4 regions of the Agrobacterium radiobacter genome follow, and region 2 is predicted to be linked to each of the others. Evidence: riboswitches for the same ligand, from Rfam matches in the RefSeq annotation. Region 2 holds a riboswitch; each other region holds the start of a gene.

Region 1 (7,060 bases), on a different contig from region 2:
TGCCAGCGATGACAGGGCGGTGAAGAGGAGGATGGAGCGGATCAAGGAGCGGGAGTTGGGGCGGGTCATGGAATTTCCTTCCTGCAATCTCGGCAAAACCGAACCGATAGGGTGGAAAACGGTACGCCAGGGTTGTGAAACAAATGTGGTGGTGGCCGGCGCGAGACGAATTTTCTCTTTTGGCGGAACATTTTGATATTTCACAGGTTGCCCAAACAGAGCTTCGCTCCTATGGTCCGCTCACACGGTTTCTAGGAGCGGTAACCCGCTGCAAAAAGGAGTAAAAACCATGGCCTTTGAACTTCCTGAACTCCCCTACGACTACGACGCGCTTGCACCCTACATGTCGCGCGAGACGCTCGAGTTCCATCACGACAAGCACCACAAGGCATATGTCGACAACGGCAACAAGCTGGCGGCGGAAGCAGGTCTTTCTGACCTGTCGCTCGAAGAAGTCGTGAAGAAGTCCTTTGGCACCAATGCCGGTCTCTTCAACAATGCTGCCCAGCATTACAACCACGTCCATTTCTGGAAGTGGCTGAAGAAGGACGGCGGCGGCAACAAGCTGCCGGGCAAGCTCGAACAGGCATTTGCCTCCGATCTCGGCGGTTACGACAAGTTCAAGGCTGATTTCATCGCTGCCGGCACCACGCAGTTCGGCTCCGGCTGGGCATGGGTTTCCGTCAAGAACGGCAAGCTCGAAATCTCCAAGACCCCGAACGGCGAAAACCCGCTGGTTCATGGCGCAGAACCGATCCTCGGCGTCGACGTATGGGAACACTCCTACTACATCGATTACCGCAACCTGCGTCCGAAGTACCTCGAAGCCTTCGTTGATAATCTCATCAACTGGGACTACGTCCTGGAGCGTTACGAAGCCGCCGCCAAGTAAGGCTTGCGGAACGGAATTTTCGAACACCCGGCCCTCGCGCCGGGTGTTCTGCTTTTGGGATGTCGTTCTCTGTCACAAGCCTGTCATCCGCCGGGTTTATCGCGGCGCATCATGACTGAAAAAACCACGCCTCTCTTCTCCTTCGGCATTGTCGCCGATCCCCAATACGCCGATGCCGATCCGCGCCCCGAGATGGGCCGATATTACGCTGAAAGCCCGAAAAAGCTCGCAGACGCGATCGACGCCTTCAACCGCGAAGATCTGGCCTTCGTGGTGACGCTGGGCGATATCATCGACCGCGGCTTTGAAAATTTCGATGCGATCCTTGCCGTTTACGACAAGCTTCGCCACCGGTCAGTCCTGCTGCCAGGCAATCACGATTTCGCCGTCGCCGCTGAGCATTTGCCCGATATCCATAACCGCCTCGGCATGTCCGCCCCCTGGCATGATTTTTCCATCGGCGACGTTCGCTTCGTCGTGCTTGACGGCAACGAGGTCAGCCTTTTCGCCCCGCCGCCCGGCGATCCGCGTCGCGCGCTTGCTGCAGAGCGGCTGAAGCGTCTGGCGGATGCGGGCGCAATCAATGCGCAGGACTGGAACGCCTCGTTCAGCGATGAACAGTTCGAATGGCTGCAGACGGTTCTGCAAAAGGCGGATGCGGCAGGCGAAAAAGTGATCGTTCTCTGCCACTACCCTGTCTATCCGGAAAACGCCCACAACATGTGGGACGCGCCGCGCATCCTCGAGCTTCTCGGCGCGCATCCTTCGGTCGTCGCGTGGTTCAACGGCCATAATCACGAGGGCAATTACGGCGTGCTGGGCCATACCCACTTCGTGAATTTCAAGGGCATGGTGGATACGCCCGACCAGAACACGTTTGCCATCGCCGATGTCTTTGCCGACCGAATCGCCATTCGCGGTTTCGGGCGCGAGGAGGACCGGGTGCTGGGGTATTTGCTGCAAAACGCTGCCGTGCTTTGAGGCCAGACTCCCCTCCGCCGCTCAAACGCGTGTCGACTGGATTCCTGTGACGAGCACAGGAATGAGGGTGGAGAGGGGTGCTCCGGCTCCGACAGAGAACAAAGGCTGCGAGCTGCACTATCTCGTGCTCGTCGCACAACGCCAGCTTAATCTGTCGCGCGTTCCGGAGTTCTGTTTCCCGGCTGGTTGCTCTGCCAGCCGCTCATCCACAATTGCCGCAGCTTCTCGCCTTCGAGCTTGAAGAAGCTGCCCGTGGTGTCGCAGCTCAGCACCCGGTCCGAGCGGAAATTGCGGATCGCCTGCCGTAGTTCGCACCAGGCGACGATATTCACCGTTTCGGAATAATAGATCACCGCAATCGGCCCAATCCGTCGTTGCGTTTCCGCGCCGGCTTCATCGCGATAGGTGATCTCCAGTTTCTCCTCGTCGCGCACCGCGCGCCTGACCGTGGCAAGATCGACGCCTGCTGGCGCCGGCGCGATGCTGCCCCAGGCGTGCAGGGCATTAGCGGAGAGGGTTTTCGACAGGGGGTCGGGCAGGGAGGCGGCGATCTTGTCGCTGACCTGCCTGGCCGCCTGCCGCAATTCGGCATCGCCGGTGCGGGCGACCATGGCGAGCGCCAGCACGATCGCCTCCGTCTCTTCTATGGAAAACATCAGCGGCGGCAGGTTGAAGCCGGGACGCAGGATATAACCGACGCCGCGTTCCCCTTCGATCGGCACGCGCATGGTCTGAAGCGCTGCTATGTCGCGATAGACCGAGCGCACCGTCACCTCCAGCGCCTCGGCAATCGTCTGCGCGGTGACCGGCCTGCGCGCCACCCGCAGGATCTGGATGATCTCGAACAGTCTCGACGCCTTGCGCATTGCCGTTTTTCCCGGTTGCTTCGCCACGCAACTGACACAACGCTGTCAGTTGGTCTTTCCTATAAATGGAGAAACACATTGAGAAACATGGGCTTTCCCGAATGTGTCATGAACCGTTTTGGGAGATACTGACATGAGTTACGCCGAAAATCTCTGGCTTTTCTTTCTGGTCCTGTTCGGCATCATCATTCTGCCGGGCATGGACATGCTGTTTGTGCTGGCAAGCGCGCTGACGGGCGGCAAAAGAACCGGCCTTTCCGCCGCAAGCGGCATGAGCGCCGGCGGCATCGTGCATTCGCTTTACGGCGCGTTGGGCGTCGGCATGCTCGCCGCCTGGATGCCGTCGCTGTTCCTGCCGCTTCTGGTCTTTGGCGCCGCCTATATGATCTGGATCGGCATCGGCCTGATGCGCAGCGCGATTGTCGTGAACGGCGACGAGGCCCAGGCGAGCGCTTCGGTCAGAAAAGCCTTCTGGCGGGCGGTGCTGACCTGCCTTTCCAATCCGAAGGCCTATCTGTTCATGATGGCGATCTATCCGCAATTTCTCAAACCCGCCTATGGCCCGATCTGGATGCAGGGGCTGGTGATGGGCGCGATGGTGGCGGTGACGCAGTTCACCGTCTACGGCGCGCTGGCGCTGACGGCGGATAAAAGCCGGGCATGGCTTGTTTCCTCGCCCGCCGCCACGATCTTCATCGGTCGCGCCGCCGGTTTCATGCTGATTGCCGCAGCGCTTCTCACGCTCTGGGAGGCCTTGTCTTAGGCTTCTGTTTTCACGATGGAATTCACCGCAATGTGACTTCTTTTCGCCATCCGGAAAGGGCATCCTCGCGCCGTTCCATCTAGCGCCCGGTGTCCCAGCCGGAATCAAGGAGAGTGTGCATGAAACTGAAAACCATCACGGCGGCCATGCTTTTCGGCTGTCTTTGCGCCGGAGCGGTCTACGCTGCCGGCGAAGTCGAAAAACGTGAAGGCATGATGAAGCAGATCGGCGGCGCCATGGGTTCACTCGCCGCCATCTCCAAGGGCGAGAAGCCCTTTGATGCTGATACCGTCAAGGCCGCCGTGACGACCATCGGCACCAATGCCAAGGCCTTCCCGGAGCAGTTCCCCGCCGGCACCGAGACCGGCAGCGCGGCTGCTCCCGCCATCTGGGAAAATTTCGAGGACTTCAAGGCCAAGGCCGCCAAGCTTGGCACGGATGCGGACATCGTTCTCGCCAATCTCCCCGGCGATCAGGCGGGCGTTGCCACCGCCATGAAGACGCTCGGGGCCGATTGCGGCACCTGCCACCAGACCTACCGTCTGAAGAAATAATCGAATGATTCTGGAAACGCCGCTTCCCGGCGGCGTTTTCTCACGCTCGAAAGGCATCTGACCGGGTCAGGTGAGAATGGGGAGAGGGGTATGTCCTCCATCTGGACGAAACTCGCTGGCGGGGCCGTGGTCGCGGCGATTGCCGGCTACGGCATATTCGCCTGGGTCACCGCGCCGGAACGTCAGGCGCCAAGCCATTGGGTCAGCCTTGGCGAACCGGATCTGGCCAATGGCGAAACGCTGTTCTGGGCGGGCGGCTGTGCAAGCTGTCATGCCGCACCCGATGCGAAGGGTGAGGCGCTGTTGACGCTTGCGGGCGGGCAGGCGCTGAAAAGCCCCTTCGGCACCTTTCATGTGCCCAATATTTCTTCCGATCCGCAGCATGGTATCGGCGGCTGGACGCTGGCGGAATTCGGCGATGCGATGACGCGTGGTGTGGGCAGGAACGGTGAGCACCTTTACCCGTCCTTTCCCTATGCCTCCTATGCCCGCATGACGCAGAAGGACATCAACGATCTCTTCGGTTATCTGAAAGCCCTGCCGGCCAGCCAGAACGATGCGCCGGATCACAAACTGCCGTTCCCGTTCAACCTGCGCATGGCGCTGGGCGGCTGGAAGTTCCTTTATTTCGACCCCTCCGCACCGCCGCGCGTCGAGCTTGCCAATGCCAATGCCGAATTGCTGCGCGGTCAATATCTGGTGGAAGGGCCGGGCCATTGCGGCGAGTGCCATACGCCGCGCAATGCGCTCGGCGGTTTCCTTGCCGATAAGTGGCTGGCTGGCGGCCCCAATCCGGAAGGCGAAGGCCGCATTCCTGACATTACCCCCGGCTCGCAAAGCATCGGAAGCTGGGCCAAGGTCGATATTGCGAGCTATCTGGAAACCGGCTTCACCCCGGAATTCGACAGCGTCGGCGGTTCCATGGTCAAGGTGCAGCAGAACATGGCGCATCTGACGGCGGATGACCGCGATGCGATCGCCGCCTATCTGAAGGCCATTCCGGCGCGGTAGGGTGCCCTGGGCGCATGCGCGCCCATTGACTCCCGCCGCCACCCATCGGATAACAATCCTGTGATGGTTCCTTCCGGGCGTTCCGGAAGGTGAAAAGGGAACACGATAGGGAGAAATCCTCATTCGTGGCTGCCCCCGCAACTGTGAGCGGAGAGCCTGAAACGAAGTGCCACTGGCAAGCCATTTTCCGGGAACCGAGGTTTCCAGGGAGGGCGATGCCGGGAAGGTGTTTCAGGTTTTGACCCGTAAGCCAGGAGACCTGCCATCACGGAAATGTCCATGCCGGCGGGGTGTCCGGAAGAGCGGAATTTCAGGGTGGCGAGATCAATGCCTCCCTGTGTCAGTCTCGTATCCCCGTGGTGAAGTGTATCGCATGCGGTCTTGCGGCTCCCGCCGTTCGGCCGTGTCTAAAGGCGCGGGGTCGCGCCGGGAGAGGGGTCACCATGTCCATCCAGCAGAATACGGCCAATTCAGCCGTTTCCGCAAAAACGGGCAGCTTCGCGCAATCGCTGACGGCGATCGTGCTTGGCCTGTTTGTTGTCGGTTTTGTCGGCTTTTCCCATGTGGAAGCCGTTCACAATGCCGCGCATGACACGCGTCATGCCAATGCCTTCCCCTGCCATTGAGGGGAAACGGCATGTCATCTTTTCGCAATATCGTCTTTACCGCGGTTCTCGTCGGCATTCTCGGCGGCTTTGCCGTGTCTGCCATGCAGGCTTTCGGCACCACGCCGCTCATCCTTCAGGCGGAAACCTATGAGAGCGCCGGTGGCGAGGCGCCTCACAGCCATGATGCGACGGCGCCCGGTGCTGCGGTTCCCGCCCATGAGCACAATGACGAGGCCTGGGTTCCGGCCGATGGCTTCGAGCGCACCGCCTATACTGTCGCCGCCAATGTCCTGACCGCCATCGGTTATGCGCTTGTCCTGACCGGCCTTATTTCGCTGCGCGGCACGAATGGCGGCTGGCGCGAAGGCCTTCTCTGGGGCGTTGCCGGTTTTGCCGCCGTCATGCTGGCCCCGATGATCGGCCTGCCGCCGGAACTGCCGGGCAGCCCGGCCGCCGCACTTGAGGCGCGGCAGATCTGGTGGCTCTCGACGGTTGCCGCAACCGCGGGCGGCATTGCGCTGATCGCATTCCGCCGCGAACCCTGGGCCATCGTTCTGGCGCTGGTGTTGATCGTCGCGCCGCATGTGGTGGGCGCACCCCTGCCGCCGGAAGGTGAACATGCGCTGGCGCCGCTGCCGCTGGAGCGTCAGTTCATCGTCGCCGCCACCATCACGAGCTTCGTTTTCTGGGCTTTGCTCGGAACATTGAGCGCGTTTTTCCTGAAGCGCTTCCAGCAGGCGTAAATCCATGCAGGACGCAGCGGAATGGAGTGAGGAACTCGATGCGCTGCGTTTTGCCGTTCCCGGTCACGGCGCTTTCTGCGCCGTGCACCGCCTTGCCTTCAAGGCGGTGCTGGGGCCGAGCCCTACAGAAGAGGGGGCTCTTGCCTTTTCCACGACCATGAGGTCGCCTTTGTGGCGGCGGCACTTGCCAAGATAAAACATGCAAATTCACCTGCCGGCCGTAGCCTGCATTTGAACAGCCGCGATATTCGCCGGGCGATTGCCGGGGAGGGCGGCGATCACGCAGCACGTGTTTGCCGGGTGCTGGATCAGCGATAATCATCGCTGTTCTCACCTCCGTCATCCCGGCCTCGAGCCGGGATCCAGCCAGCCCAAGTCCTTGGGCTGAGAGGAGTCTTTCCGCCGCGCAGACGCGCGTCGGCTGGATTCCGGCCCAAGGCGGGAATGACGGGGAGTAGAGGGAGTGCAAACAACCGAGACGGCTGCGCCTCAGCGATGCTCCGCCGCAAAAACCTGAAGTTCCGCCTCGGCTTCCGGACCAAAGAGGCCGAGGTGTTTCAGGATTTCCACCGCAAAACTCACCGGCGCGCTGCCGGCGGCCGTGATGATGCCGCGATCGCTGACTGCTTTCGGCTGGTCGCG
Region 2 (7,060 bases):
CGTTGACGGCGATTTCGTGAATACCGGCTGGCGCGAAAAGCTGGTGAAGAAACTGGCGGCCAGCCTCGAAAACATCGGCCTCATTAAACCGGACCAGCCGCACAAGCCGGCGGACCCGGAAAATACCTTCAACAGCATCCTCTCGCGGGTCTATTTTTCGAAGGGCGCAAGGGCCGGCGATGTCGCGGCGCTGTTACGCACGACCGGTTTCGAACCTGTCGCGATCGATCAGGAACTTCAGGCCATTCACCGCGCCCAGGCGAAAAACTTCAGCCTTCTAAAAGGCGTCCTGCGCGGGCTGCAGCATCGTTATGCGGTATGTGCGGTGAAGCCGGATGTTACTGGCAAAAGCTGAGGCGACATCAACCGCCGCAGCTGGGCCTCCGACATCGCTTTATTTTTCCGCCTGCTCGAAAAGATCGTCGAACCGTGGTTTGGCGCGACCCGGCACGTCCACCGTCCTGTAGCTCTGCGGCAGGGTCGCATCGCCCACCTTGATCAGCATGACCATGCCCATGCCGTAATGCGGCGAGCATTTTATGCCGTAAAAGCCCGGCTTTTCGAACCCGGTCTCGAACTCGTCATTGATCCGGCTTTTGAACCCTTCGACACCTTCCGGAACCATGCCATCGATGGTCGCGGCATTGTGGCTCTTGTGAGTGGGCACAAAGCGTACGCGGTCGCCGGGCGCGATTTCGAGAAAATCGGGCTCGAATACCATCGGGCCCTTTTCGCCCCGGTTCAGCATTTTCACCTCGAAGGTCTCGGCTGAAGCCTGAAGCGGAAAGCCCGTGACCGTCACGGCAATTGCGGCAGCGGCGCAAAACAGTCTGGTCTTTGCAACGGCGTTTGCGAGCATCGTCAACATCATCATCGTGCCAATACTTTCCTTGGGTGCTCGGCCCGCCCATGGGCCGGCAGAAAACGAATATGGGAAAAGCCGCCCTCGTCCGTGGTGACGACACATTTGACTCCGAAAACCTCGGCTATTGTCGCCGGTGTCAGAACGTCCCGCGGCGGGCCGACCGCGATCATCTCACCCCGATGCATGATGGCGACGCGGTCGCAGAACATAGCGGCGTGATTGAGATCGTGCAGCGCCGCAACGACGGTCAGGCCCTGCCGGCGCACCAGATCGAGCAGGCCGATCTGATGGCCTATGTCGAGGTGATTGGTCGGTTCGTCCAGAAGCAGGATATGTGGCTCCTGCGTCAATGCGCGCGCGATATGCAGACGCTGGCGTTCGCCGCCGGAAAGATGATGCCAGTTGCGCTCCGCCTTGTCGGCCATGTCGACATTGGCAAGTGCCGCATCAACAATGGCGTCGTCATTCTGTGACCAGGCGGAAAGCGGCCCGAGATAGGGCGTGCGCCCAAGCTCCACGGCCTGCCGTGCGGTGATGCGCTCTGTCGTTTCAGCCTGTTGCTCCACGAAGGCGAGCCGGCGGGCAAGGTCGCGGCGTCCCAGCGAGGCAAGCGGCTCCTCGCCAAGCGTAACGTGCCCCCGGCGTGGTTTGCGAATTCCCGCCAGCATGGAAAGCAGCGTGCTCTTGCCGGAACCATTCGGGCCGATGATGCCCAGAAACTCCCCGGAACCGACATTGAGCGAAACGCCGCGCACGATATCGATATTGCCGGCATGGAAATGCAGGCCGTGGGCGGATAACTTCATGACCGCGCCCTCTTTTGCCCCAGGATGAAAGCGAAGGCGGGCGCGCCGACCAGCGCGGTGATGACGCCGATGGGCAGCACCTGCCCCGGAATGACGATGCGCGAGAGAATATCCGCGACTATCATGAAAACCGCACCGGTCAGTGCCGTCACCGGCAGCAAGATGCCATGGCGAACGCCGACGAAGATGCGCGCGGCATGGGGAATGACGAGCCCGACGAAACCGATGGAGCCGACCAGCGACACCATCGCGGCCGTCATGATTGCCGAAACCGAGATCAGCACCGCATAGACCCACCGCACCGGGATACCGAGTGAAGCGGCGGCTTGACCGCCGAAGGCAAAGGCATCCAGCGCCCGGGCATACCAGAGACACACAGCAAGACCCGCAAGGCTGACCGGCAGCGCCAGCCAGACATCCGGCCAGCGCACGCCCGAGAGGTTGCCGAGCAGCCAGAACATAATGCCGCGCGCCTGTTCCGCATTGGCGGATTTGGTGACGATGAAAGAGGTCATGGCGTTGAACAGCTGCGACCCGGCCACCCCCGCCAGAATGATGGCGCTGTTGCCATGTCCCGCCCGCACCGCGAGAAGGCTGACCAGAGAAAAGGCCACAAAAGCACCGATGAGCGCGCCGGCCGGCATCGTCAGGAAACCCGCGCCAAAACCCAGAAGCGCGACAGCGACGGCACCGGTGGAGGCGCCGGCGGAAATGCCGAGAATATAGGGATCGGCAAGCGGGTTGCGCAGAAGCGATTGCAGCACCGCCCCGGCGAGCGCCAGCGAAGCCCCGCAGCAGGCGGCGACAACGGCGCGGCTGAGGCGATAACTCCAGACAATGCCCTCATCCAGCGGCTCCAACGGATAACCCGCATGGAAGACACGGTTGGCGATAGTTTTCGCCACGACGTCAAAAGGAATGGCGGTCTCGCCGATGGCCGCTCCAGCCATCAGCGCGACGAGCAGCAGGGCGAGCGCGGCGAAAGCCAGTCCCACCCTGCCGAAATGGACGGAAAGACCGTTCACTTGGCGAGGCCGGCAGCCGAAATCGCTTCAGCCAGCGTTTCGATGCCTTCAATGGTGCGAATGGTCGGGTTCATCGCCTGCGCATCCATCTCGAAGACATGACCTTCCTTGACGGCGGGCATGATGCTGGCCACGGGATCGCTGGCGAGGAACTTCAGCTTGACGGCGACATCGTCAGCCGGGAAGCGACGGCGGTCCATCTTGCCGGCGACGATGACGGAGGGATTTGCCTTGGCGATGGTTTCCCAGCCGACGGTCGGCCATTCCTCATCGCTTTCGATGACATTCTTTAAGCCCAGCGCGGACATGATGTAACCGGGCGCGCCGTTGCGGCCAGCCACATAGGGGTCGATATCCAGCTCGGCGCTGGAGAACCAGAAGACGGCCGAAAGCTTGCCATTTGCCAAGGCGATCTTGGCGCGGGCGGCTTCCTCACGCTTTTTCAGGTCGGCAACGACTTCCTCGCCGCGATCCTGCACGTTGAAGATTTTGGCGAGATCGCGGATTTCCTGATAGATCAGATCCATGGTGAAGCCGGTGTTGCGCACGCCGTCGCCACCGCCGGAATTATCCTTGCCGATGCAATCGGCAGGCGAGGTATAGACGGGAATGCCGAGTTCGGCGAATTGCGCCGGCGTTCCGACGACGCCTTCAGGGCCGATCTGCCACTGGAACTGGGTCGTTACGAGGTCGGGTCTCTTGCCGACAACCGCCTCAAAGCTCGGATCATTATCGGCCAGTCGCTCGACCTTGGCATTGGCCTCCTCGTAGCCCTTCAGAACCGGGCCGATCCACAGCGCCGTGCCGACCACCTTGTCAGCAACCCCGAGCAGATAAAGAACCTCGGTCGTGCTCTGGCCGACGGATACGGTGCGGGCGGGAGCCTGTTTGAAGGTGATCTCCTGACCGCAGCTGTTGATCGTCAGGGGGTAAGTGGTTTCGGCAGCGTTAGCGTTGGCAAGAGGCAAAACCGCAAACGCGGCGGCCAGAAAGCCGGCATGGACCGGCAGGCGTCTAGAATGAAACATGTGTTCTCCAGTCGAAAGTAAAACTTATTCCAGAGCAGCAGGCGTCAGAACGCGCAGCAACAGCGGGACGTCTTGTACGGAGAACGACGACGGGACGCAAACCAAATGTTATGAAATAACATTACAATCTCCTCCTCCGGGCTTCCCCGCCCGTAACGATGGTTCATATTTTGACGGCAGGTCTCCTGGCTCACGGATTTGCGTCACTCATCTGCCTTCCCGCATTCCAGAGAATACAGTGGCATGACGCCTTGAAGCGTCACTGGGATGAACGACAATCCGCTTACAGTTGCGGGGGCAGCCACGGCATTGGGCGAAAAAGATCGCCCGCACCATGTTCCCTATTAATCCCTTCGCCTTTCGGCTGCAGGAACCGTCGCTTTCTCACATAAGGGGCAACGGGCGGGGCGTCAATTGCGATAGTGCCGCACCTCAGCACAAAGACGGGCCAGCCAGGGCGAAAATCATTGCGGAACCAGAGCCAGCCGGTTGCGGCACGTTTTTCGACATGGTGGTAAGCGTTTCGATCACCACCAGGCCGGATTGCGTCAGAAAGTCGGTCAGAAGACCACTGTCACGCACGGCATCGAGACGGACGAGCTGATCGTCCAGATCGGAAAAATGCCGCCTGACCAGCGCAATGGCCTGCGTTTCCTCACCCGCAACGACCGGGCCGACAATATGGCCCCGTCCCGCTGCGCGCCGCAATGCAAAGGCCACGAGACGATCCGCCTCGAACAGGCCATAACCCTTATTTTCCCGCAGGAGACGCTGCAGGACGCGCTGGCGCGAGACACCGAAAGCCGCCTGATCCAGATCCGCAACAGCGGACAAATGGTCCCCCGAAAGCGGCTCGATCCTCTGTTTTCTTCCGAGCGTCGGCATCTCGGCAGGGCAGCGCGCCCTGCCACGAAGGAGATGTACTTTTTCCGCATCTCCGGCAAAACCCAGCCGGGCAAAAAGCCGCCGTGACGCTTCCGTAGCGTTCAGCCGCAGTGCAGCGTCAGGGTAATCTGCCATGAGTTGCCGCACCAACCATGGTGCGACGCCCTGTCCCTGCAAACGGGGGGAAACGATGACCATGCCGACCGTTGCGAAACCTTCATCATAAGGAAACAGCATGGCGGTTGCGACAACGCGGTCGATTTCGTCAAGCGCGGCAAGGCCGATGCCACATTGACGCAGGAAACACCATTCATTCGCGTGGTATCGCCATCCGACAGCCATGGAGAGGGCATGCAGATGATCGGCCTCCACATCGGCGATATCCACGGTTCGCAACTCGAAACTATCGACCTTGAGCAGCTCCATGACAAACGGCTCTCATTCCCTCCGGCGCGGAACCTTGATCCCGGCAGCCCAGCCCACGACATCCGAAGATAACCAGCCTTGCCGGCAGGAATTTTCCGAAAGCGCTGGAAAGACACAACAATCTACCGAAAACACCCCTATTTCAGCAGATAAACGCCGCCGGCCACTCTAAGCTTTTCGACGTTGAAGCGGCGGAGACAGCCATGAACGCAATCGAAATTCTGGAGCGTCTTGTCGGCTTCCCATCGGTCGTCGGAACCGCCAATGGCGATATCGCCGGGTGGATCGCCGATTATCTGGATAGTCACGGCGCGAAAGTATCGCTGCTTGCCGGTCCCGAGGGCGACCGCGCCAATCTCTTCGCCAGCTTCGGGCCGACAGATACCAGCGGATACATCCTGTCCGGCCATATGGATGTGGTGCCTGCCGGTGAGCCGGAATGGTCCTCCGATCCCTTCACCCTGAGAGCGGAAGGCGAGCGTCTTTACGGACGCGGAACCACCGACATGAAGGGATTTCTGGCCACGGTTCTCGCCGCGGCACCGGCATTTTCGCGCATGGCGCTGAATCGCCCCATTCATATTGCCTTTTCCTATGACGAAGAGGCGGGCTGCCGCGGCGTCCCGCACCTCATTGCCCGATTGCCGGAACTATGCGCAAAACCGGCGGGCGCGATCATCGGCGAACCGAGCAATCTGCGTGCCGTGCGCGCCCACAAGGGCAAGGCCGCTGCACGCATCACCATTCGCGGCCGCTCCGGCCATTCCTCGCGGCCGGATCAGGGCGTGAACGCCATCCATTTGATCACCGGCATCATGGCGAAGGCTGTCGAGACCGCACAGGCCCTGACGCAAGGCCCCTTCGAGGCGACATTCGAGCCACCCTATTCCTCCCTGCAGATCGGCACGGTGAAAGGCGGACAGGCGATCAACATCATTCCCGATCTCTGCGCCATCGAACTGGAAGCACGAGCAATTGCCGGTGTGTCGCCGCTCGCCCTGCTCCAGCCGGTGCGTGACGGCGTCGAAGCGCTCGCCGCTGAGGGCATCGACATAGAATGGGCACCGATGAGCGATTATCCGGCGATGTCCCTCGCCGCCGATGCGCCGCTCGTGAAGCTTCTGGAGGAATTAACCGGCGCGCCCTGCATCGCCGCCGTCAGCTACGGCACGGAGGCCGGGCTTTTTCAGGCGGCCGGCATCGACGCCATCATCTGTGGTCCGGGCGATATCGGCCGCGCCCACAAGCCGGACGAATTCATAACGGCCGGCGAACTTTCGGCCTGCCAGTCAATGCTGGAAACACTGGCGAACCGCTGCACGGTTTAAACCTTCGGAACCACGGATATCAGATGACGTTTTTCTTCAATTCCGACGCGAAGCGCGGCGAGATTTTCCGGCAGGCCCTGGCCCGCGACTTGCCGGAGCTGCCCTTCTCGATGGATGCCGACAGCGTTGATGCCGATGCGGTTCGATACCTCATCACCTGGACCGTGCCTGATGATATCGGCCGCTACCGCAATCTCGAAATCCTGTTTTCCATCGGTGCGGGTGTCGATCAGTTCCACATCGATGCGGTCCCTGCGCATGTGAAGGTCGTGCGCATGGTGGATGAAGGCATCATCCGCATGATGCAGGAATATGTAAGCCTTGGCGTGCTGGCGCTTCACCGCAACCTGCCGGTCTATTTAAAACAGCAGCGCCAGCAACTCTGGAAGGCTTTGCCGCAACGTCAGGCGGAAGAGTGCCGCGTGGGCGTTCTCGGCCTCGGCATGCTGGGTGTTGCGGCGCTGGAGCGGCTGAAACCCTTCGGTTTTCCGCTTTCTGGCTGGAGTCGTTCCCCGCGCGCGATCGACGGCGTCACCTGCCATCACGGCGAAGCCGGATTGGCCGCCATCCTCTCGACAAGCGATATTCTCGTATGCCTGCTGCCGCTGACCGAAGAGACCGTGGGACTTCTGAACGGCGAACGTCTGGCAATGCTTCCGGAAGGCGCTGGCCTCGTTCACGCCGGGCGCGGCAGGCA
Region 3 (7,060 bases), 190 kb from region 2:
GACATGGAGCTGGATCGCCGCTATCGTTGCCTGCGTCGCCATCGTTGCGGCAATCCTCAATTCCCGTCACCAGCGCCGCCGTTTCGGCTTTCCACTGCGGCCGGTCTGGGCGGAATATTTCCTGGTGGCACTCGGCTGCTTCGTCGTCATCGGTTTTGTGGCTGTCGTCAACAGCTATCCCTGGCCGATCAACATCGCCCGCAATTATGCCGATGCCAATGGCATCACCTGGCCGGACGGCGGCCTGTTCATTCCGCACGGCATCGCCATTCCGGTGCTGATAGCGCTCGCCGTTGGTGCAGTGATGACCTTCATCGCCACGCGGCTGCGCTTCGGACGTTATGTATTCGCCATCGGCGGTAACCCGGAAGCAGCCGAACTCGCCGGCATCAAGACCCGCTGGGTCACGGTGAAGATATTCACGCTGATGGGTGTTCTGTGCGCCATCGCAGCGGCGATTTCGACAGCCCGCCTCAACGCGGCAACCAACGCCCAGGGTGAACTGGACGAACTTTATACGATCGCGGCGGCGGTCATTGGCGGCACCTCGCTCGCCGGCGGCGTCGGCACCATAGCGGGCGCGATGCTCGGCGCGCTCGTCATGCAATCGCTGCAATCCGGCATGGTGCTGGTGGGCATCGACACGCCCTTCCAGCGCATCGTCGTCGGTGTGGTTCTGGTCGTCGCCGTCTGGCTCGACACCATCTACCGCGCCCGCGCCAAGTAAGAACCGAGGAGAATCCCAATGACGGAACAAGTCACGCCCCTCGTGGAAATGCGCAATATTTCCATTTCCTTCGGCGGTATCCATGCGGTGGAAAACGCCTCAGTCGATCTTTTCCCCGGTGAGGTGGTCGCCCTTCTCGGCCACAATGGCGCGGGCAAATCGACGCTCATCAAGATATTGTCCGGCGCCTACCGGCGGGATGAGGGCGAAATCCTCATCAATGGCGAGGATGCGGATATCCGCAATCCCCGCGACGCCAAGAAATACGGCATTGAAACCATCTACCAGACGCTGGCGGTGGCGGATAATGTCGATGCGGCGGCCAATCTTTATCTCGGCCGCGAGCTGAAGACGAAATGGGGCACGCTTGATGATGTCGCCATGGAGGCTTCGGCCCGCGAGGTGATGGGACGTCTCAACCCCAATTTCCGGCGGTTCAAGGAGCCGGTGAAGGCACTGTCCGGCGGCCAGCGGCAGTCCGTCGCCATCGCCCGCGCCATTCTATTCGATGCCCGCATCCTCATCATGGACGAACCGACGGCGGCGCTCGGGCCGCAGGAAACCGCGCAGGTCGGTGATCTCGTCAAGGAGCTGAAACGGCAGGGCATCGGCATCTTCCTCATCAGCCACGATATCCATGACGTCTTCGACTTGGCGGACAGGGTATTCGTGATGAAGAACGGCAAGGTGGTCGGCCATGCCCGCACGGAAGATGTGACGAAGGACGAGGTTCTCGGCATGATCATTCTGGGCAAGGTGCCGTCTGGCGCTGTTGCGGGCCCGGGCGCGGTCGTCTCCTGATACCTGCCTTTAAATGAAATAAAGATATAAAGATTTCTTTATGTCTATTGACATTGTGACGCCCGTAGTGAGAAATGCGGGTGTCATGGTTCTCCGGGCCTGATTATTTCAATCCCGGAGCTAAGAGGGAATCCGGTGCGCCGACGATCGGCAAGACCGGAGCTGCCCCCGCAACTGTAAGCGGCGAGCCTTTGTCCAAGACGTCACTGGGGTGAACTCCGGGAAGACGGACAAAGGCGGCGACCCGTAAGCCAGGAGACCTGCCAGGACAAAATAACGTCCACGGGCGGGGTGTCCCGGTGGTTGCTGCAATGGTTCGGCAAGCCGGACCTGCACGCGTCCGCTTTACCCATGCCCCCACAACCAAATGGGGTATGACAATGTCAGACAAGACCATTCCAGTCGCATCGCTCGGTTTCCCGAGGATCGGCCGTCATCGCGAATTGAAGTTCGCGCTTGAAGGCTTCTGGTCCGGAAAGATTTCCGAAACGGAACTTCTCGAAACCGCCGCCAGGCTGCGCGCCGAAAACTGGGTGCTTCAGCAGGAGAAGGGGATTAGCCACATCCCCTCCAATGATTTTTCTCTCTACGATCATGTCCTCGATACGGCCGTGATGGTGGGCGCCGTTCCATCCCTCTATGGATGGGCGGGTGGAGATGTTTCCCTCTCGACCTATTTCGCCATGGCGCGCGGCAGCCAGAGCGAGGGGCATGCAGGCTGCGGCCATGTGCATGAAGGGCATTCGCATCATGGTCATGGCGTTCCGGCGCTGGAAATGACCAAATGGTTCGACACCAACTATCATTACATGGTGCCGGAGGTCTCCGAGGATCAGCATTTCGAACTGACCTCGCAAAAGCCGGTGGACCACTTCCTTGAGGCGAAGGCGCTCGGCATCCATACGCGTCCGGTCATTCTCGGTCCGGTCACGTTCCTGAAGCTTGCCAAGGCGCGTGAAGCTGCTTTCAAGCCGCTTGATCTGCTGGCGAGGCTGCTGCCTGTCTATGAAGAGCTGCTGCGCCGCCTGCACGCGGCAGGCGCAGACTGGGTGCAGATCGACGAGCCGGTCGCCGTGCTGGACCTTTCCGAGGGGGAGCGTCATGCGCTGGTTGTGGCCTATCAGGCTTTGTCCAGGGCCGCGCCGGATCTGAAGATCCTGCTCGCCACCTATTTCGGTGGGCTTGAGGACAATCTCGAAACCGTCACCGCGCTGCCGGTTGCCGGCCTTCATGTCGATCTGCTGCGAGCACCCACTGCGTTGGAGGCGGTGTTGAAGGCGCTGCCGGAAAATCGCGTTCTGTCGCTGGGCGTCATCGATGGCCGCAACATCTGGCGTGCTGATCTCGCCGCAATCGTCACCCGATTGGAACCCATCATCGCGTCACGCGGTGCGGCGGCGTTTCAGATTGCGCCGTCCTGCTCGCTGCTGCATGTTCCGGTCGATTTGGAACTGGAAACCGGCCTCGATGCCGATCTGAAAAGCTGGCTTTCCTTTGCCAGCCAGAAGCTCGACGAGATTGCCACGCTTGGCAAGGCTCTCGGTGAGGGCAAGGCCGCTGTAACCCCGGAACTGGAGGCTGCCTCGAAGGCGGTTGCCGCACGCCCATCCTCGCCTAAGGTAACGGATGCCGCCGTGCAAAAGCGTATCGCGACGATCGGCGATGCCGACAGGAAGCGGCTAAGCCCGTTTGCCGAGCGCCAGAAGCTGCAGTCGCAAGCCATTGCGCTGCCGCTTTTCCCGACGACCACCATCGGCTCCTTCCCGCAGACGCCGGAGGTGCGCAAGGCCCGATCAGCGCATTCGAAGGGCGCCCTGAGCGATGCGCAGTATGAAACATTCCTGCAGAAAGAAACGGAAGCGGCCATCCGCTGGCAGGAGGATATCGGTCTCGATGTGCTTGTTCACGGCGAGTTCGAGCGCAATGACATGGTGCAATATTTTGGCGAGCAGCTGTCCGGCTTCGCCTTTACCCAGCATGCGTGGGTGCAGAGTTACGGCTCGCGTTACGTGCGTCCGCCCATCATCTTCGGTGATGTGTCGCGTCCGAAGCCGATGACGGTCCGCTGGTGGGAATATTCCCAATCGCTCACCGACAAACCCGTCAAGGGCATGCTGACCGGACCGGTGACGATCCTTAACTGGTCCTTTGTCCGCGATGATATCGCCAGAAGCCTGACATGCCGGCAGATCGCGCTCGCCATCCGCGACGAGGTCAACGATCTCGAGGCGGCCGGGGCACAGATGATCCAGATCGATGAGGCAGCTCTTCGCGAAGGCCTGCCGCTTCGGCACCGGGACTGGCAGGATTATCTCGGCTGGGCGGTGGAATGCTTCCGCATTTGCTCCAGCGGCGTGGACGACCGCACACAGGTGCACACCCATATGTGCTATTCCGAATTCAACCAGATTATCGATGCCATTGCGGCGATGGATGCCGACGTGATCTCCATCGAGACCTCGCGGTCAAAGATGGAGTTGCTGGATGCGTTTCGGACTTACAAATATCCGAACCAGATCGGTCCCGGCGTCTACGACATCCACTCGCCGCGTGTGCCTGATGTCGGAGAAATGGTCGATCTTCTGGCGCTGGCGCGGGAGCGGCTTGACGACCGGCAGCTCTGGATCAACCCGGATTGCGGCCTGAAGAGCCGCAAGTGGGAAGAGGTCAGGCCGGCACTCGTCAACATGGTTGCCGCTGCCATCGAGCTTCGCCGCGCGGTGCCTTGATATGAAGTGAGGCCCGGTAAAACCGGGCCTCACTCATGGCTTGCGCCAATAAAATGTGGAGGAAGATATGCAAATGACTCTCCGGCTGGATGGAGCCAGCCGGACAGGCAAGAATGTTCCCAAGCTTTCACGACTGGAGGCCGGCGCGGAAACGCTCACTCCCGCGGGTTCATGCCGTTGCGAAAGCGTTCAATGCAGGTCGGCCTGTGCCAGGGCGCTGACATTGATTTCTGTGCTTACCGACGGCAGACCCTGCTGATTGATGTCCTGGGCCAGCGACAGCAATGCCATTTCCAGAAAATAGGTCGACATGCCCAGTTCCAGAGCCTTCGAGCGCTGGCAAAGATAGGAAACCATCCGCCCGAGCGCGAGAATCTCGTCTGCATTGTCCTGTTCAAGTATAGCTGTGGTAGACGCCACCATGATTCCCTCTCGACAGTCGACAGTATGAAAACGCTTTGATGTTGCGTTGTTCATTTCGACCATATCGAGCGTCACGCGAGCGTCACACCTGCGTCAATTGTCGTTTTTGTCTGCCGGCGCGCTGGCATTTTCCGCCGCTTCAGTCGCCGCGAGCGATGTCACGAGGGCGACGATGCTTCTGCGCACGGCGGCGCTCTTGATGCGCGAAAAGGCCTGGTTGAGCGAAAAACCTTCGTTCGAAGCCACGAAGGTCTGCATGGCATTGATCGTGCCAAGGGCCGGATTGGCCGGGTCGCCATCGGGCGTGGCATTGGCAAACAGGGAACTGACATCCACGCCGAGGATCGACGCAATGGCCTGCAGACGGGACGCGCCGACGCGGTTGGCGCCCTTCTCATATTTCTGTACCTGCTGGAAGGTGATGCCCAATCGCCCGGCCAGCGCACTCTGACTCATGCCGAGCGACTTGCGGCGCATTCTGATCTGTGCGCCGACATGGACGTCGATCGGGCTGGGTAGTTTGGCCTGCATTACAAATTCCTCCGGTTGAGGTTCTTAAATCCGATGATTATCAATTAATATTGTTGAAGGTATACATTCAACACAATTTCCACGGGTATTATGAAGCTTTATTGACAAAATAGCACGGTTTTTTGTTCATAATCGCGTGTCCGGGCCGCGATTTATTATTTTTGTCGCGCAACGCAACGCACCGTTGCGGCTTGAAAGATGGCTCCATCCGGCCACACCGATGGCCTGAAAGCCGAATCTGTCCCAAATTTTCCGATTCATCGCGTCGAATTCCTCAAGCGCTTCCCTATCGCCGAAATGCGGAATCCAGACGAATGGCCGTTTCTGACCGGAACGTGTGACATTTTCAAGAAGGACATTGTTGTAAAGCCTGGGCAGGCATTTGTTGGTATCGATGGCCGGTGAAACCGGGATGGGATTTCGTTCAATCGCAAAGCCTTGCCGCACAAGCGAAAGGGCCGAGGCGTCCAGCTTTCGTTTCAGATCGGTTGCGGCGCGGGCATTGCATCCGCCATGCGCGACGGGATCGGCAACGAGCAATAACGGCCGGCCCCCGCTTCTCAGACCGGTGACGGAAACGAACTGGTCAACGTGGAAGCCGCATTGGTGCATTCTTTCGCCGGCAATCTCCGCTCCGCAAATTGGAGTCGCGGAAGGAGTCAGAGATGCCGGGATAGTGCCGAGATCCTCCGGCCGATACCCGAAACTGAACACGCTTCGGTCGTCGAGAGCCTCAACCTTTCGCCATCGTTGCGACGGGATGGCCGCATTTCTTCCGATCCCACTGTCATCCTGCAGGCTAGAATGGCCCACCAGCCGAAAATCCGGGCCGACGAGCTGATTGCCCCCCGCCAAGGCGACATCGGAATACCTAGTTGCCGCTCCCAGATGCTCGGCCAGACTGACCCCGACGGCCTTTTCCGCCGCCAAAACAAACTCCGCACTGGCATATCCGTCGCGATCATTTCTCCGCACATGGAGCATATCCTGCAGCCATGGATGCGAAACGCTGTCGTTTCCGGCAAGGGGTATCAACTCGGTGGGGCAGTGGGTTGGCAGGCCGTCGAGCCAGCTTTGTGCGGGCGCAACACAGGCGCGATCGACCACGATAGCGGCAGCGATATCCGCAGGCAGGGCTGAAAGCAGGTTTCCGATGGGAATGAGCGGAGAAACGGTGTCAGCGGGTCCGTTGTCCGCAAAAAAGGCGGCAGGCAATGCGAACGCGATCGTGCGGATCAGCCCACCGCAATCGGGCACCAAAGGCAGTGCCGTGGACTGGACGGCGTTCAAGACGTCTTGTCCCCTGCCGTCTGCCGTGCAGTCAATTGCTGGAAAAACATCGTGTTCTGCAGTTTCCATGATGGCGGCGGGAATGGCAGCGTCTCGCCCGAGAGCACCGCCAGAAGCCTCGTCGCATCGTTTCTCTTGACGGAAACCGCATTGGCCGCGAGCAAATCTGCCGTCACAGAGCCGAGGCCGGCTTCGGCAGCGATGGAGCGCCATGTCCTGCGGGTAAAATGCAGGTTGCTGGCGGCACGCGCGAGCGCGTCATATTGCTCCGGGGTGAGCGCTTCACGGCAGGCCGCAAGCGTCGCTTCGGCGTCGACCAGCGCGACTGTCAGCGGGCGGTAGGCGAGTTCGCCGGGTGCATGGCTCACCGCCACATCGGCATCGGAAAAACGTTGCCCGTTCCGGTAGGCCTCGAAAATCTCACCGATGCCGATCATACCGAAGGAAGCGCATTCCGCCGCCCGGAGCGCACCCATGCTGGCGGCGCCGAAAACGCTGACGCCGCTGGACAGCGCATAGAGGATTTCCTTGTGCCAGACGGCGGCGCAATCGCCGTAAA
Region 4 (7,060 bases), on a different contig from region 2:
CGGTGTGATAGAGGCCGCATTAACGCAATTTTGAACATGCTGTTGCCGCATTGCGGCAACAGCTTATGTTATCTTCCTGAAACACGGATTTCGTGAAGTATAACGCCCCTGCCACCGGTCGGGGACATCGAACGGATCGCACAATTGACCCGGCGCAGCCGCATCATCGGCCTCCTGCTTCCCCTTGTTTTCATTGCTCCGGCCACCGCTTTTGCGGATCAGGTCTGCGATACGCTTTATGCGCAGTTGCGCGAGCCGCCACGCGTCATCGGCAATACGGCCGAGGTGCGGCGTTACGCCAATGCGCTCGCCCGCCAGAACATCGTCATTCGCAAGATCAGGAACGACCTGCGCGGCTATGGCTGCTCGTCTGGCAGCGTCATCGTCTACGGCAATCCCAATGCCGGTGTCTGCGCCGAGATCGGCGATGCACTGGCGGAAGCGGAAAGCGAACGCGACGCCATCATCCGTGATCGCGACGATGCCATGGCGGCCGCGCGTGACAACGATGGCGATATCAGGCGCCAGCGTATCCTCGCCGCCCTCGATGCCAATGGCTGCAGCACCGCGCCGCAGACGGAAGCACAGTTGCCGCCGCCTTCCGATGTGACGCGTTACCCCGACGCCTTCCGGCAGAATGGCGGTGAGCCGGGACAGGCGGGGCTTTCCCCCTACCCCAACGCCGCCGCCGAAGGCGGGCTTCGTACACTGTGCGTGCGCACCTGCGACGGCTCGTTCTTCCCCATCGCTTCCAATGCCTCGCCGCTCGATTTCCGCGCCCAGGCCGAGCAATGCCAGAAAATGTGTCCGGGGACGGAGACGGAACTTTATTTCCACTCCATGACGGATCAGGAAACCGCCGACATGGTGTCTGCGGAAACCGGAAAACCCTACAGGGACCTGCCGACCGCCTTCGCCTACAGGAACGCCCCGGCAAAAGTGCCGGGCTGCGCCTGTAACATGGCCGCCTATCACGAAGAAATGCAGAAGCAGGAAGAAGCCGCCCGGCCGGAATCCGAAACACCCTATTCCGGCATCACGAAAATCCCCTCACCGCAAGGTGACAAGGCCGCCCCCAAACCCGCCGAGCAGCAGCAGGCCGCCAAGCCGCCGGAACAACCCGTTCCCGAACGCGACTATGACCCGAACGATACGAAAGTGCGCATCATCGGCCCCAAATTTCTGCCGGACCAGACAGGCCGGATCGACCTGAAGAACCCGGCATTGAAGGGTATACAGCCGCAGCAGTGAAGCCGTCGTGGAGCGAGCGGACGCCGCTTGTTTCTTCAGTCCGCGGCAGCGGGATGAGAGGGCTACGGTAGAGATATGCTGAGAGCTTGCCCCCTCATCTGACCCTTCGGGCCATCTTCTCCCCGCCGGGGATAAGAACAAGCAGCAACGCCCCGCTTCCCTCGCGGAACTTTTATCTGCCTTACACCCCGCCCCAGCGGTTGCGGAACACAAGCTCCTCCAACGGCACGCGCTGCCGCCAGCCTTTCACCGCCAGTTCCGGCTCGGTATAGAGCGCATCGACACGGCCGACGCAGAGCCAGGCGACGATTTCGATGTGGTCGGGAATACCGAGAATGGTGCGAATGTCGCTATCGTGGAAAATGCTGACCCAGCCGACGCCGATGCCTTCGGCGCGGGCTGCGAGCCAGAGATTCTGGATGGCGCAGACGGTGGAATAGACATCCGTGCGCGGATTATGGGTGCGGCCCAGCACCACCTTGCCGCCGCGCGTGGGATCGCAGGTGACGCAGATGCTGAGCGGGGCCTTGCGGATGCCTTCAAGTTTCAAGCTCCGGTAGAGAGCCTGCTGCTCGCCCTCGAACATCGCCGCCGCCTCCTCATTGGCGCGGCTGAAGGCCACAAAGGCCGCCTGACGGATCGCGCCATCGGTGATGAGGGTAAAATTCCACGGCTGCATGAAACCGACCGAGGGTGCCGAATGGGCCGCCTTCAGGAGACGCTCCACCAGATCATCCGGCAGCGGATCGGACAGGAACTGATCGCGCACGTCACGACGGGTTTCAATGGCGCGGTAAATCGCCTCGCGCTCCTCACCGGAAAACGGGCGGGCGGGTGACAGCGCATGATCGAAAGAACTGGCGCCGGGCGGATTGCTCACGGACGGATCGGCTGGCATCGTTTATCCCCAACAATGCGAAGGCCGGGCGCAAACATACACCCCACCTCGACAACAACCTGCCGCCGTCCGCGCGGTTCGGTCTATCCCGTCAGGCCGGTCTTCTGACTTGGCTTCATCCGCCCTTTTCGCCTTCCCGAATTGCTTCAGTGGCTTCTAAAAAAGAGCGTCCGCCTCACAGCGCTGGGCACGTTCCGGTCTTTCACCGGATTCCCGATTCTCCCGTCGCAAGGGCGGGCACCTGACAAAGGAAGCTATGGGCAAAACAGTTTGCGAATGCAAGTATTCTGCCGGTGGTGCGGCAATGTGGCCTGCCTCCCCCATTACACCGGGAAATACCTGACATAGGCGAACTCATCCCCATCCGGTGACCAGTTGGGCGAGTTCATCGTTCCCTGCCCGCCGAAAAGCTCAAACAGCGTCTCGGCATTACCACCATCCATACCCATCAGCCGCACCCGCACATCAAGATCGCGCGGATGGTCGAAAACGTCGCCGTCATAGGAGATGAACACCACCTTGTCTCCCTTCGGAGACGGGTGCGGAAACCAGTCGCCATAGGGGCTGTCGGTGATGCGCTCGACGGCAGAGCCATCCACCCGCACGCGCCAGATCTGCATCAATCCGGTGCGGCTGGAATTGAAATAGATCCACGCACCGTCAGGCGAATAATCCGGCCCGTCATTGCGACCTTCGCCATGGGTCAACCGCGTCTCGACGCCGCTTTCTATATCCATGGAGTAGATATCGAAGACCTGATCGCGAATGCCGCAATAGGCGAAGCTCTTCCCGTCCGGCGACCAGCCATGCCAGTAGGAGGGAAGGTTTTTCGTCATCAGCCGTGGCGCGCCGCCCACGGAGGCCATGAGATAGATGGCGCTCTTGCCGAATTCCACCTTGTCGGAAATGGCGTAGAGTGACCCGTCAGGCGAAATGCCGTGATCGTTGTTGCACAGCGTGGCAAAGCCGGTATCGACCTTTTCCGGCGCAATATCACCGGAAAGAGACAGGCGATAAAGCAGGCCTTCGCAATTCAACAGCAGATATTTTCCATCCGGTGACCAGTTCGGCGCTTCAAAGAGATCAGGCGTCTGCCACACCACCCGCATCTGCCGGGTGCGGATGTTGAAGATTTCGATGGAGCTGCGCATTCTGCCTCCCGGGGCGTGTCCGTGTTCTCGTTCAAAGCGCTGGGCAATGCAGACATTCCGTTTGCATCCGCCATGGCCCTGATTATGATCCTAGGGCGGCAGGCACCGTCCTGCAAATTCAAACCGGAAAAAACGCCAGCGCCCCGGCACCGTCCGCGCCGCTTGCCGTTTCTCCCAAATCCGAGGTTCCGCGATGAATACCATCGCCGATCACGGCATCCGCTTCGGCCGGATCGCCGCAATGCTTCCTGTCAAAAATATCGAAAAAGCCCATGATTTCTACGTTGGCGTGCTGGGCTTTGAAAAGGCCTTCGAAAACGGCACTCCCGTCGGCTTCATGATCCTGAAACAGGGCAATGCCGAGCTGCACCTGACATTGCAGCCCACGCACAAGGCAGCGCCCTTCAACGTGGCGCATATGATGGTGAGCGATGTCGATGCGCTGCACGCGATCTGCAAGAGCCACGGGCTGCGCATCATCAAGGGCCTGCAGGACAAGGATTACGGCCTGCGCGCCTTCGTCTTTGAAGACCCCGATGGCAACCGCATCGATGTGGGGCAGGCTATTTGAGATGAGCGAGCGGCGCGGGGTGTTCTCCGCGCCGTCTATGGGTTGTCAAAAAGCTCCTCACACGCGAGTCATCCTTGGGCTTGACCCGAGGACCCACAATCTCAACCGCGCATGGATCCTCGCCTCAAGGGCGAGGATGACGGAGAAAGTCAGTAACTCACCCGCCAGAAATCAATGGCGCGCGCCCTCAATCACCGATCCCGGAACCGGTTGGTGATCGGATAACGCCGGTCACGACCGAAGTTCTTCTTGGTGATCTTAACACCCGGCGCCGATTGCCGGCGCTTGTATTCGGCGAGGTAAAGCAGATGCTCCACCCGGTGCACGGTGGCCACATCATGGCCGCGCGCGAGAATCTCCTCGACCGACATTTCCTTCTCGACAAGGCATTCCAGAATATCGTCGAGCACCGGATAGGGCGGCAGCGAATCCTGGTCGGTCTGGTTGGGACGCAATTCGGCCGAAGGAGCCTTGGAAATGATATTGGCGGGGATCACCTCGCCGGAAGGGCCGAGAGCACCCGGCGGAACATGGGCGTTGCGCCAGCTGGAAATGGCATAGACCTGCATCTTGTAGAGGTCCTTGATGGGGTTGAAACCGCCATTCATGTCGCCGTAAAGCGTGGCGTAACCCACCGACATCTCAGACTTGTTGCCCGTCGTCACCACCATCGAGCCGAACTTGTTCGAGACGGCCATCAGGATGGTGCCGCGCGTGCGGCTCTGCAGGTTTTCCTCGGTAATGCCCTCTTCCGTACCCTCGAAGAGATCGGACAGCGCCGAGAGGAACCCTTCCACCGGTTCCACGATCGGCACGATATCGTAACGGCAGCCCAGCGCCCTGGCGCAATCGGCCGCGTCCTTCAGCGATTCTTCCGAGGTATAATGGTAAGGCAGCATGATGCAGCGCACCCGCTCCTCGCCCAGCGCATCGACGGCAAGGGCGGCACAGATCGCCGAATCGATGCCGCCCGAAAGGCCGAGAACCACGCTCTTGAAGCCGTTCTTGTTGACGTAATCACGGAAGCCCAGCATGCAGGCGCGGTAATCCGCTTCCTCACCTTCGGGAATCTTCGAGAAAGGCCCGCTTTCGCAGCGCCAGCCATCTGCCGTGCGTTTCCAGTCGGTGACGGCAAGTGTGGCCTCGAACTGGCTCATCTGGAAGGCAAGCGTCTTGTCGGCATTGAAACCGAAGCTTGCACCATCGAATACCAGCTCGTCCTGCCCGCCCAGCTGGTTGGCGAAAACGAGCGGCAGGCCGCTTTCGATCACCTGCCTGAGCGCCACCTGATGGCGCACATCCAGCTTGCCGCGATAATAGGGCGAACCGTTCGGCACCAGCAGGATTTCCGCCCCGCTTTCGGAGAGCGTCTCGCAGACACCCATATCGTTCCAGATTTCCTCGCAGATCGGAATGCCGATCCTGACCCCACGGAAATTATAGGGACCGGAAATCGAACCCTCGGAGAAAACACGTTTTTCGTCGAATTCACCGTAATTCGGCAGGTCTATCTTGTCGCGCAGCGCGATGATCTTGCCGCCATCCAGAAGCGCCACGGAATTGTGTCGTCCCGTCTCGCCCTGTCGCGGAAAACCGATAACGACGCCCGGTCCGCCATCGGCGGTCTCCGCCGCCAGTTCTTCCACCGCTTTCAGGCATGCTTTCAGGAAAGCCGGCTTCAGCACCAGATCCTCAGGCGGATAGCCTGAAATGAAGAGTTCGGTCAGAAGCAGAAGGTCTGCGCCCTGCGTTGCCGCATCGGCCCTAGCCTCGCGCGCCTTGGCGAGATTGCCCGCCACGTCGCCAACAGTGGGATTGAACTGCCCGACGGCAATCCGGAGATGGTTCTGGATATCGTGTCTGTCGCTCATGGCTTTTCAATACCGCGCCCGTGCCCGCTCCGCAACGCGGCAATTGCATGGCGGCGCCCGTTACGCATCGGGCGCGCGCGTTCACGCTAAGGTTATCGCCGCACCGGCCAGGCTTCGCAAAGTTCATGTCGCGTTCATCGCGCTTATGTGACAGTTACATGACACTTTTGCGACACCCGATTCACCTCCCCGGATCGGCCGTGCCGCCTGAAATACCGGAGTATGGGTTTGAGACATTCGGCGCCAAAAACAACGGCTTCCGAAAAGGCTGGTTTTGTCTTTTCGCCTGCAGGGATTAGGAGCCGTTCGAAGCTTTCGGGCACGGCCTATACGCTTGCCAATCTGACGGTCGCATCCGTTGTGCTCGTTGTGGTGCTGGAGTGGATCGCCCGCGGTTCGCTCACGGATGTCGGTGCTTTCCTCACCTCATCCGCACGCCCCGGCATGACCACCATTGCCGCCGTGCTCGCCCTTCTCGTGGCGCTGGATGCCATCCTTGGCCGGCGCTACCTGTCGCTGATCGCCATTGCGCCGCTCTGCGCGATGACCGGGCTGATCTCCGCGCAGAAACAGACCTATCTTTCCGATCCGCTTTACCCCTCCGACCTGCTGTTCGGCCGGCAGATCCTCGAGCTTCTGCCGACCATGCTGAAGGCACAGCCATTGACGGCCGTACTGTTGGGGTTTGGCATCTGCGCCACCATTGCGGCACTTGTGGCGCTATGGCTGCTGGCACGCCGCCATTCGCCCGTCCTGCGCTGGCGTGAACGCGCGGCTGGTCTCGCGCTGGCGCTGCCGCTTCTTGCCGGTCTGGCCTCGCTGATGGACTATTCGCACTATTCCTGGGCACGTGACCGTCTCAACATCATACCCATGATGTGGGATCAGCAGGAAAACTACCGTCACAACGGTTTCCTGATGGCCTTCGCCTTCAATATTCCGATGGCCAATGTCTCGGCGCCGCAGGGTTACGGTGAAAACAGCATCGCCGACCTGACGTCCGAACCCGCCGCCTTCGCCGCCAACAAGGGCGACTACCCTGACGTCATCATGCTGATGAGCGAATCGCTCTGGGACCCGGCGCGGCTCGAAAACGTGAAGCTCTCGGCCGATCCGATGCCGACCATCCGCGCCAAACAGTCGGGCAACGTCTTTTCGCCCGAGTTCGGCGGCATGACGGCGAATGTGGAATTCGAGGCGCTGACCGGCTTTTCCAACGCCTTCCTGCCCTATGGCAGCATACCCTATCAGCAATATATCCGCCGCCCGGTACCCTCGCTCGCCAGTTTCTTCCGCGGTGAAGGCTATTCCGCCATCG

Evidence for each region. A riboswitch is a leader RNA that binds a small molecule or an ion and turns the genes downstream of it on or off. The one in region 2 is predicted to bind cobalamin.
Region 1: another riboswitch for cobalamin. It lies ahead of MRBLRC7O_RS02675 (CbtB domain-containing protein); the one in region 2 lies ahead of MRBLRC7O_RS16405 (ABC transporter substrate-binding protein).
Region 3: another riboswitch for cobalamin. It lies ahead of metE (5-methyltetrahydropteroyltriglutamate--homocysteine S-methyltransferase); the one in region 2 lies ahead of MRBLRC7O_RS16405 (ABC transporter substrate-binding protein).
Region 4: another riboswitch for cobalamin. It lies ahead of bluB (5,6-dimethylbenzimidazole synthase); the one in region 2 lies ahead of MRBLRC7O_RS16405 (ABC transporter substrate-binding protein).

Annotation. Positions count from the first base shown of each region.
Region 1 is NZ_JBEGHX010000001.1:538,600-545,659, forward strand. It holds gene MRBLRC7O_RS02640 (hypothetical protein) at 1-69, opposite strand, end outside; gene MRBLRC7O_RS02645 (superoxide dismutase) at 290-892, shown strand; gene MRBLRC7O_RS02650 (metallophosphoesterase) at 1,004-1,873, shown strand; gene MRBLRC7O_RS02655 (helix-turn-helix transcriptional regulator) at 2,020-2,739, opposite strand; gene MRBLRC7O_RS02660 (LysE family translocator) at 2,873-3,502, shown strand; gene MRBLRC7O_RS02665 (c-type cytochrome) at 3,622-4,056, shown strand; gene MRBLRC7O_RS02670 (c-type cytochrome) at 4,147-5,067, shown strand; cobalamin riboswitch at 5,115-5,348, shown strand; gene MRBLRC7O_RS02675 (CbtB domain-containing protein) at 5,511-5,693, shown strand; gene MRBLRC7O_RS02680 (CbtA family protein) at 5,705-6,418, shown strand; partial or broken gene MRBLRC7O_RS02685 (hypothetical protein) at 6,423-6,736, shown strand; gene MRBLRC7O_RS02690 (type 1 glutamine amidotransferase family protein) at 6,908-7,060, opposite strand, start outside.
Region 2 is NZ_JBEGHX010000002.1:542,326-549,385, forward strand. It holds gene MRBLRC7O_RS16385 (class I SAM-dependent methyltransferase) at 1-355, shown strand, start outside; gene MRBLRC7O_RS16390 (pseudoazurin) at 395-874, opposite strand; gene MRBLRC7O_RS16395 (ABC transporter ATP-binding protein) at 871-1,671, opposite strand; gene MRBLRC7O_RS16400 (FecCD family ABC transporter permease) at 1,668-2,696, opposite strand; gene MRBLRC7O_RS16405 (ABC transporter substrate-binding protein) at 2,693-3,724, opposite strand; cobalamin riboswitch at 3,883-4,117, opposite strand; gene MRBLRC7O_RS16410 (GNAT family N-acetyltransferase) at 4,157-5,035, opposite strand; gene argE (acetylornithine deacetylase) at 5,239-6,363, shown strand; gene MRBLRC7O_RS16420 (2-hydroxyacid dehydrogenase) at 6,387-7,060, shown strand, end outside.
Region 3 is NZ_JBEGHX010000002.1:732,470-739,529, reverse strand. It holds gene MRBLRC7O_RS17280 (sugar ABC transporter permease) at 1-727, shown strand, start outside; gene MRBLRC7O_RS17275 (ATP-binding cassette domain-containing protein) at 746-1,528, shown strand; cobalamin riboswitch at 1,598-1,810, shown strand; gene metE (5-methyltetrahydropteroyltriglutamate--homocysteine S-methyltransferase) at 1,909-4,257, shown strand; gene MRBLRC7O_RS17265 (hypothetical protein) at 4,447-4,680, opposite strand; gene MRBLRC7O_RS17260 (helix-turn-helix domain-containing protein) at 4,774-5,211, opposite strand; gene MRBLRC7O_RS17255 (hypothetical protein) at 5,338-6,501, opposite strand; gene MRBLRC7O_RS17250 (TfuA-like protein) at 6,498-7,060, opposite strand, start outside.
Region 4 is NZ_JBEGHX010000001.1:1,302,513-1,309,572, forward strand. It holds gene MRBLRC7O_RS06585 (NADP-dependent malic enzyme) at 1-8, shown strand, start outside; gene MRBLRC7O_RS06590 (DUF2865 domain-containing protein) at 145-1,251, shown strand; gene bluB (5,6-dimethylbenzimidazole synthase) at 1,433-2,149, opposite strand; cobalamin riboswitch at 2,227-2,409, opposite strand; gene MRBLRC7O_RS06600 (TolB family protein) at 2,473-3,300, opposite strand; gene MRBLRC7O_RS06605 (glyoxalase superfamily protein) at 3,494-3,871, shown strand; gene MRBLRC7O_RS06610 (NAD+ synthase) at 4,063-5,742, opposite strand; gene MRBLRC7O_RS06615 (LTA synthase family protein) at 5,965-7,060, shown strand, end outside.